4 regions of the Providencia sp. 6390 genome follow, and region 3 is predicted to be linked to each of the others. Evidence: predicted binding sites of a transcription regulator. Region 3 holds the regulator's gene; each other region holds the start of a gene.
The links. The regulator CRP, encoded in region 3, controls carbon source genes, mostly activating them, when cyclic AMP is high. The targets are predictions, from matches to a motif close to ATGTGANNNNNNTCACAT.
Positions count from the first base shown of each region.

Region 1: the regulator CRP is predicted to act here: its motif matches at 1,148-1,165, upstream of rbsD (D-ribose pyranase).
Region 2: the regulator CRP is predicted to act here: its motif matches at 1,068-1,085, upstream of deoC (deoxyribose-phosphate aldolase).
Region 4: the regulator CRP is predicted to act here: its motif matches at 858-875, upstream of AC3Z9T_RS01115 (NupC/NupG family nucleoside CNT transporter).

Region 1 covers NZ_JBYVYL010000008.1:7,059-9,259, forward strand. The annotation lists gene rbsA (ribose ABC transporter ATP-binding protein RbsA) at 1-632, opposite strand, end outside; gene rbsD (D-ribose pyranase) at 640-1,059, opposite strand; gene ravA (ATPase RavA) at 1,352-2,201, shown strand, end outside.
Region 2 covers NZ_JBYVYL010000009.1:76,980-79,180, forward strand. The annotation lists gene fucP (L-fucose:H+ symporter permease) at 1-51, opposite strand, end outside; gene rbsK (ribokinase) at 137-1,057, opposite strand; gene deoC (deoxyribose-phosphate aldolase) at 1,231-1,899, shown strand; gene deoR (DNA-binding transcriptional repressor DeoR) at 1,946-2,201, shown strand, end outside.
Region 3 covers NZ_JBYVYL010000010.1:186,927-189,127, forward strand. The annotation lists gene AC3Z9T_RS18835 (hypothetical protein) at 52-846, opposite strand; gene crp (cAMP-activated global transcriptional regulator CRP) at 1,087-1,719, opposite strand; gene AC3Z9T_RS18845 (OsmC family protein) at 2,018-2,201, shown strand, end outside.
Region 4 covers NZ_JBYVYL010000001.1:224,233-226,433, forward strand. The annotation lists gene ligA (NAD-dependent DNA ligase LigA) at 1-708, shown strand, start outside; gene AC3Z9T_RS01115 (NupC/NupG family nucleoside CNT transporter) at 942-2,126, shown strand; gene AC3Z9T_RS01120 (DUF3820 family protein) at 2,193-2,201, shown strand, end outside.

The sequences.
Region 1 (2,201 bases), on a different contig from region 3:
ACATCATCGCAAATTTCGAAAATTTCTTTTAAACGATGAGAGATATAAACAATGCCACGACCTTGCGCTTTAAGCTCTTCAATAACACGAAATAATGAGGCTGTTTCTGTGTCAGTCAATGCATCCGTTGGTTCATCCATAATAATAACTTGAGATTCAAAGCTTAATACTTTGGCTATCTCAACCATTTGTTGTTCACCAATAGAAAGCTCTGCGATCAGCTGGTGGCTGTCATAATCAAGGTTGAGACGTTTTAGGAGTTTATCGGACTCACTAAACATAGTTTTCCAATCAATTTTCCCAAATCTATTCACAAACTCACGGCCAAGAAAAATATTTTCAGCAATTGTCAGTTCAGGGATTAGGTTTAGTTCTTGATGGATAATACCAATACCTGCTTCCTGCGAATTTTTGGGGCCATGGAAAATGACTTCTTTGCCTAAATAACGAATAGCTCCAGCATCTTTGCTGTAGATCCCCGTCAGCACTTTCATCATGGTGGATTTACCCGCACCATTTTCCCCGACAAGCGCCATCACTTTTCCGGGGTAAACTTTAAGAGCGGCACCATTGAGCGCTTTAACACCTGGAAAAGATTTATCAATACCGATAAGTTCTAATAAAGGTTGCATACACACCTCAGAAAGTCACACCAGAACAGAGAATAACGTTGGCAAAAGGTGAACATTCCCCTGTTCTAATAACGGCTTTACTATCGCGTGTTAACTGCTTAAAGCTTTCATGGCTACAATACTCCACCTCAATAGGTTTTCCTTGAGTTAGTTCTAACGCTTTTAAATGTGCCAATATTGCCTGTTCCATTTGAGGGTTGATAGTGGTAATTTCTCCCGCCAAAATCGCTTTTTCTACCTGCATTTCTTGCGTTACCACACTTAACACAGACATAAAATCAGGTAAGCCCTGAGTGACAGCCAAATCAATCCGCTCAACCTGCTGAGGTATAGGCAACCCAGCATCAGCAATCGTTATATGGTCAGTATGGCCTAACTTAGCAATCACTGACGTAATATTGGCATTAAGCAACACACCTTTCTTCATTTTTCCCGCCGTTTCCTTATAAGCGAAACGTTTCGCTCAACTTAATCATAGATAAGAAATTGAACAACTCAATCTTATTACGCAAGATTTGTGATCGTCATCGAAACGTTTCGTTCACAGAAAAAATCCGTCAAAAGACGAATAGATTGAATTAATTAGGGCTGAATCGTTTTTGTGATTCACTATTAGAAATAAAACAAAAATGACAAAATACGTTGCACTATTTACCTTAGGATCGATAACCTAGAGAACATATTGCTTGTTTAATAATTAAAGGAATCAAGGAAAAAACATGCAGCTAGCGGAACGAATTGCCCAACTAAGCAACTATCTTGAAAGTGGCCTATATGAACGCCAGCATGCGATCCGTTTATGTCTACTCGCAACCTTAAGCGGAGAAAGTGTTTTTCTTTTAGGGCCACCGGGGATCGCAAAAAGCTTAATAGCACGCCGTATGAAGTATGCATTTCGCCACGCTAATGCATTTGAATATTTAATGACGCGCTTTTCCACGCCTGAAGAAATTTTTGGCCCATTATCAATCCAAGCCTTAAAAGATGAAGGCCGCTATCAACGCCTAACTAAAGGCTATTTACCTGATGCTGAAGTGGTATTTCTTGATGAAATATGGAAAGCAGGTCCCGCTATCTTAAATACCTTGCTAACCGCAATTAATGAGCGCAAGTTTCGTAATGGCGATGGTGAAAGTAATATCCCAATGCGGCTACTGGTCACTGCTTCCAATGAATTGCCCGATGCAGACAATAGCCTAGAAGCCCTATTTGATAGGATGTTAGTGCGTATTTGGCTTGATAAAGTCCAAGAAAAACAAAATTTTCGTGCATTACTAATAGGCAAATCATCACCAGATGATTCACTTGTACCAGAACATTTAAAAATCAGCGATGAAGAATATGGTGAATGGCAACAGCAAATCCCTCAAATTACGCTAACCGATCACTGTTTTGAATTGATTTACCAACTACGCCAACAATTAGACGCAACAGACAAACACTTATATGTATCTGACCGACGTTGGAAAAAAGCGGTTTATTTACTGCAGGCAAGCGCATTTTTTAATGGTCGAAATGCCGTTTCACCTTTAGATATTATTCTGCTGAAAGATTGCTTATGGCATGACA
Region 2 (2,201 bases), on a different contig from region 3:
AGTCCGACTCAGGTAGCCATCAGGCAACTGAGTGATATTTTTGATGTTCATAGAGTAACCCTTATTTTTATTATCGATATCCACTTTTATTGCGGCTCTAATGACCGCATTATTATCGAGGGATATCGCTTTTTTATTAGCTATTCAGTTGCACAAACTCAGTAAATTGTTCAATGCTTGGGTAAGAAGATTGAGTACCTTTACCTGTCACACTAAATGCAGAAAACAGTACCGCTTTTTTCAATGCATCAGCAATATTGCCTGTATGGACATAGTAATGAGAAAAACAGCCAATAAAGGCATCCCCTGCACCACTAGTATCTATCGCATTTACCTTGATGGCTGGGATCAGCAATTCGCTATCACGAGTCATCCATAACGCGCCTTTTTCACCTAATGTGACGATGAGATTTTTTAGCCCTTTATCCAATAATGATTGAGCGGCACGACGGATATTATCCATGGTGTCGACTGGCATATTGGTGAGAATTTCCAACTCTGTTTCATTAGGCACAAAGAAATCACAACGACAGGCAAAGTCGAGATCTAATGTACGTTGTGCGGGTGCTGGGTTAAGTAATACTGGAATATTGTGTTTATTACCAAAAGCAATGGCGTGATAAACCGTTTCTAGTTGCACTTCGAGCTGCAATACAATCAGTTTGCATTTTTTCAGATCTTCCGCGGCACGTTCAATATCTTCAGGTGATAAGAATTTATTAGCCCCTTTAACGATCAAAATGCTATTTGCGGAGTTTGGATTAACAAAGATCGGCGCTACACCGCTCGATGTGCAAGGCACTTTTTCAACATAGCGAGTATTGATGCCATACGACTCTAGATTACGGATCGTATTATCTGCAAAGATATCATCACCCACTTTTGTTAACATTATCACTTTTGAATTCAGCTTTGCTGCGGCAACGGCTTGGTTGGCCCCTTTACCACCACAACCAATCTTGAATGACGGCGCTTCTAAGGTCTCGCCCTCTTTTGGCATCTGATCAGTGTAAGTGATCAGATCGACCATGTTTGAACCTATAACTGCTATATCCATAATGTCCCTCGTGTTAAATAAATCACATAATGATATGATAATAACATTATCATGTTGCATAAATATCATTTGTGATTAAGATCGCGAATAACGAATGACCAAGTGTTATATCCGCCACATTTTTTCATTCATTGTTATTAACTCCATATTTGCTCTTTATAGGAAACATTTAAATGAAAAACTTAGCACAATTTATCGATCACACCTTATTAGCGGCTAATGCTACCGTAAACGACATCAAACAGCTCTGCTCTGAAGCTGCTGAATACCATTTCGCATCCGTGTGTGTAAACACTGGCTATGTACCTTTAGCCAGTGAATGCCTCAAAAATAGCGATGTCATGGTCTGTTGTGTGGTAGGCTTTCCTCTCGGCGCCTGTTTAACTGAAGCAAAAGCATTTGAAGCCGCAGAAGCAGTGCGTCGCGGTGCAAATGAAGTTGATATGGTGATCAACATAGGAATGCTAAAAAGTGGTGAGCTTGAGTTCGTTCGTCAGGACATTGCTACCGTTTTAGCCGCTTGTGACAATGCAACGCTGAAGGTGATTTTAGAAACCTGCCTGTTAACCGATGAAGAAATTATTCAAGTTTGTGAAATTTGCCGCACATTGAAGGTTGGTTTTGTGAAAACTTCAACAGGTTTCAGTACAATGGGTGCCACTGAACACCATGTTGCATTAATGCGTAAAGTCGTTGGTGATGAAATTGGCGTTAAAGCCTCTGGTGGTGTTCGTGATCGTGAAACGGCAGAGAAAATGATCAAAGCTGGTGCCAACCGCGTTGGGGCCAGCGCGAGTGTCGCGATTGTCTCAGGTGAAAATGTAACCTCAAGTGGGTACTAAACGACGGGGCGCGGTAAATCCGCGCCAATTAAAAAAGGATTGCTCGGTGATAGAAACTAAACAAAAAGAACGCCTTCGCCGTTTGAGTGAATGTATTAAACGCTCAGGAAGAATTCACCTGAAAGAAGCGGCTAGAATACTTGAAGTCTCTGAAATGACGATTCGCCGTGACTTAAATGCCGATACTGAAGGCCCTATCCCTATGTCACTTCTCGGTGGCTATATTGTTTCTGTTACCCAACCATCCTTGCCACAACATAACGACCCCCAAGCCAATATTTTCACCCCCGATCAAACTGAAG
Region 3 (2,201 bases):
ATTTACCTCAGAGAGGATAATCCTCTTTGAGGTTTTTTGATAATTTAGAAATTATTCATCTAAAAATGTTAGCTGATAATATTTTTTAGATTCAGGTGCGGTTGCAATTTTTAATTTGCTAGTAATAGGCGCTAATTCTTCCGCCATCAGCTCTTTATAGGGTTTCTCTGGTATTGTTGGTAGTGGTGTGTTGAATGTTTTTTCATAGCTATCATCAACAGAAGCTAAGTTATTATGAAAAAGGATATCTCCTTTATATTTTTTTATAGGTGCTTTTTCTTCTTGTATTGTTAACTTATTGGGATTGCTGGATTTTAGTGTTCCAATATATCGTGTACTAATAAATGTATCTTGCAAAGCGGGTTGATGAGTTAATGCTGCACTTTCAATACCTTTTTCTACCAATTTAATGGGAGAAGGTTTAAAAGAAGCGTTTAGTAATTGGCTATTTGAGGGGGTCGCGTTGGAATTTTGTGATGGCTTGAGTCGATTTTGTAACTGAGTTATACGATCTACTGTATCAGCTATAGTGAATTTTGAACGTGAAGAGGTTGACTTAGATTGCGTATTATCCTTAAGTGGAGCTGCCATTTTACCTGATAGTTGAGTTTGAGGCTGATTAAATGCATTGTTGCCGAATTTTGTTGTGAATGGCGATGCTACTTGAGTTGAACTGATTTGAGACATATATGCAAAGAAACGCTGTCGAGCTTCTTCTTTGCTCTGCTTTATATGACAAGATTCATTCTTTGTACTTTGTTGTAAAGGGCTATTAGATAGCATCTGATTATGATAACCCATGGTTTTATTAATATACGAGTTATTGATTGGACTTAGTTCTTTCATTGATTAAATCTCTAATAATTATTGGAAAATTATTAGGAATTTTGTTTTATTATGATGAAAAAGAATATAAAAGAACGATATTAGTTAAAACTTAAATTATATTTTTGGTTGGGTTTTCTGCCTGTTTTTGTTCAGTGTGGTAAATAATATAAGCTTAGCCAAATAGAAAAATGGCTTGATATCTGAGACACCAAGCCATTCACTACGTGACCCAGCAACAGGCTAGGCCGAGATGTTAAACTAGCGAGTACCGTATACGACGATAGTTTTACCGTGTGCTGAGATCAGGTTTTGATCTTCTAGCATCTTCAAGATACGGCCAACCGTTTCACGCGAACAACCAACAATTTGGCCGATTTCTTGGCGTGTAATTTTGATTTGCATGCCATCCGGATGCGTCATTGCATCAGGTTGTTTTGCTAAATTAAGTAGTGTTTGGGCAATACGGCCAGTCACATCAAGGAAAGCGAGGTTACCCACTTTTTCAGATGTAGTTTGTAGGCGGCTTGCCATTTGCGCTGAAAGGCGCATAAGAATATCAGGGTTAACCTGAATAAGCTGACGGAATTTTTTGTAAGAAATTTCAGCGACTTCGCAGGCACTTTTTGCTCTTACCCAGGCAGAACGTTCTTGCCCTTCTTCAAATAACCCTAGTTCACCAATGAAGTCTCCCTGATTCAAATAGGAGAGGATCATTTCTTTGCCTTCTTCATCTTTGATTAAAACAGCCACTGAACCTTTAACGATATAGTAAAGAGTCTCTGCTTTTTCACCCTGATGGATCAGCGTGCTCTTGGATGGATACTTATGAATATGGCAGTGTGACAAAAACCATTCAAGAGTAGGGTCTGTTTGTGGCTTGCCGAGAACCATTAGCGTTATCCTCTGTATGTTAATCCAACCATCTGGTCAACCATGACCAAACAGCTGGTTTTTAAAGTCACTATCTTAGCATATTAACCATAATGAAAGTTAATACCAACATTATAATATAATCAATTGAAACCCTGAGTTTTGATCTTACCCCTATCAGGTGATAATTTGTTTGTAACATAATAAACTTAGAAAGTCTCGGCTTTATCGCTTCAGCTGCTTAAAGTGGCTACTTGATTGAAAGCATTTATGTAACAATGTTATCGTTTGTACAAACTTTTTCAGAGGGAATACAATAATGGAAGCGAGAGTTAAATGGGTTGAAGGTCTTTCTTTTTTAGGTGAGTCAGCATCAGGTCATCAGATAATGATGGATGGTAATTCAGGCGATAAAGCACCTAGTCCAATGGAAATGGTATTAATGGCGGTAGGTGGATGCAGCTCGGTTGATGTGGTATCTATTTTACAAAAAGGCCGTAATA
Region 4 (2,201 bases), on a different contig from region 3:
GAAGCGCTAAAACATTTTGTTTCACGTCGTGCAATGGATGTCGATGGGATGGGTGACAAAATCATCGACCAATTAGTTGAAAAAGAGTATGTGAAAACACCTGCTGATCTATACCAATTGAGTGCAGGTATTCTTACTGGGCTTGATAGAATGGGGCCTAAGTCAGCACAGAACTTAGTTGATGCTTTAGATAAATCGAAAGCAACTACGTTAGCACGTTTTATTTATGCATTAGGTATTCGTGAGGTTGGGGAAGCAACAGCAGCAAACCTTGCATCGCATTATGGTACGCTTGAAGCTGTGATGGCAGCAGATGAAGAGTCACTTAAAACAGTACAAGATATTGGTCATGTTGTTGCAAAGCATGTAGTTAATTTCTTTCGTGAAGAACATAACCAAGCTGTGATCCAAGACTTATTAAACAAAGCTAATATTCATTGGCCACAAGCAGTTGCTGTAGATGTCAGTAGTATTAATAGTCCATTCACAGGAAAAACAGTGGTATTAACAGGCTCGATGAGCCGATTAACCCGTGATGAAGCGAAAGATAAACTGGTTGCCTTAGGTGCTAAAGTGGCGGGTAGTGTTTCGAAAAAAACCGATTTAGTGATTGCTGGTGAGGCGGCAGGATCTAAACTGGCTAAAGCAAATGAGTTAGGTATTCAAGTCATTGATGAAGATGAGCTTATTCGTTTGCTAGGTTCTTGATCTTCTACTATAGTTTTTGGGTGTCATCATCTGGGGTACGGGGTGATGACATGACCTATATCAATCTAATGGTTAAGAGTTAGTGTTTCCTCTTAAAGTGTGATCGGCATTAGCTTTCTGCAAAATACAATGATTCCATTTTCATACTAATGTGATGCTTGTCGCATTTAAATGTCGCCTATTACATAGAATATACACATAAACCGCTTTGTTTAAATTTGTTGGAGTCGCATATGACCTCGATCCTGCATTTTGTTCTATCTCTTGTTGTAATTGGCGCTCTTGCGATATTGGCAAGTAGTAACCGTAAAGCAATCCGATTACGTTATGTTGTACAGTTGTTGGTTATTCAAGTTGCGTTAGCTTATTTCTTCTTGCATTCAGATGTGGGTTCTTCATTTGTATTGGGTGTTGCAGGTGTATTTGAACATTTGTTGGGATATGCAGCTGAAGGGACTAAATTTATCTTCGGTGGCATGATTGAAGGGCATTTAGCGTTCTTCTTCTTACAAGTTCTGTGCCCAATCATCTTTATTTCAGCCTTGATTGGTATTTTACAGCATATCAAGGTATTACCTATTGTTATCCGTGTTATCGGTACTGTGCTTTCTAAAGTGAATGGTATGGGTAAACTGGAGTCATTTAACGCGGTCAGTTCATTGTTACTTGGGCAATCTGAAAACTTTATCGCCTATAAAGACCAATTAGGCAGAATGTCTGAACGTAGAATGTACACCATGGCAGCTACTGCAATGTCGACAGTGTCAATGTCAATTGTTGGTGCCTATATGACTATGTTAGAACCTCGCTATGTTGTTGCAGCATTGGTACTTAACATGTTTGGTACTTTCGTGGTGCTTTCATTGATCAATCCGTACCCGCCAGAAGCTGAAGAAGAGTTGCAAATGAGCAACATTCACGAAGGCCAAAGTTTCTTTGAAATGTTGGGTGAATATATTCTTGCAGGTTTTAAAGTCGCGATTATTGTTTCCGCTATGTTGATCGGTTTCATTGCATTGATTGCCATGGTTAACGGCATCTGTATGGCGATTTTTGATATCAAGTTCCAAACAATGTTGGGCTATGTATTCTATCCATTTGCGTGGATATTAGGCATTCCTGCTGATGAAGCGCTGCAAGTAGGTGGTATCATGGCAGTGAAAATGGTGACGAATGAATTCGTTGCTATGGGTGACTTACAAGCCGCCGCAGCAGCACTTTCACCTCGCTCAGTGGGTATTCTGTCAGTATTCTTAGTTTCTTTCGCTAACTTCTCATCAATTGGTATTGTAGCAGGGGCAATCAAAGGTTTGAATGAGAAACAAGGTAATACCGTTGCTCGCTTTGGTTTGAAACTTCTGTTTGGTTCAACATTAGTTAGCTTCTTATCCGCAGCAGTGGTTGGACTGATTTTATAACGGCAGTAAAAGTGTTAAAATGGTTAACGGCATTCATTATGAATGCCGTTTTTGCTTGGAGAGAAAATGGAAAAA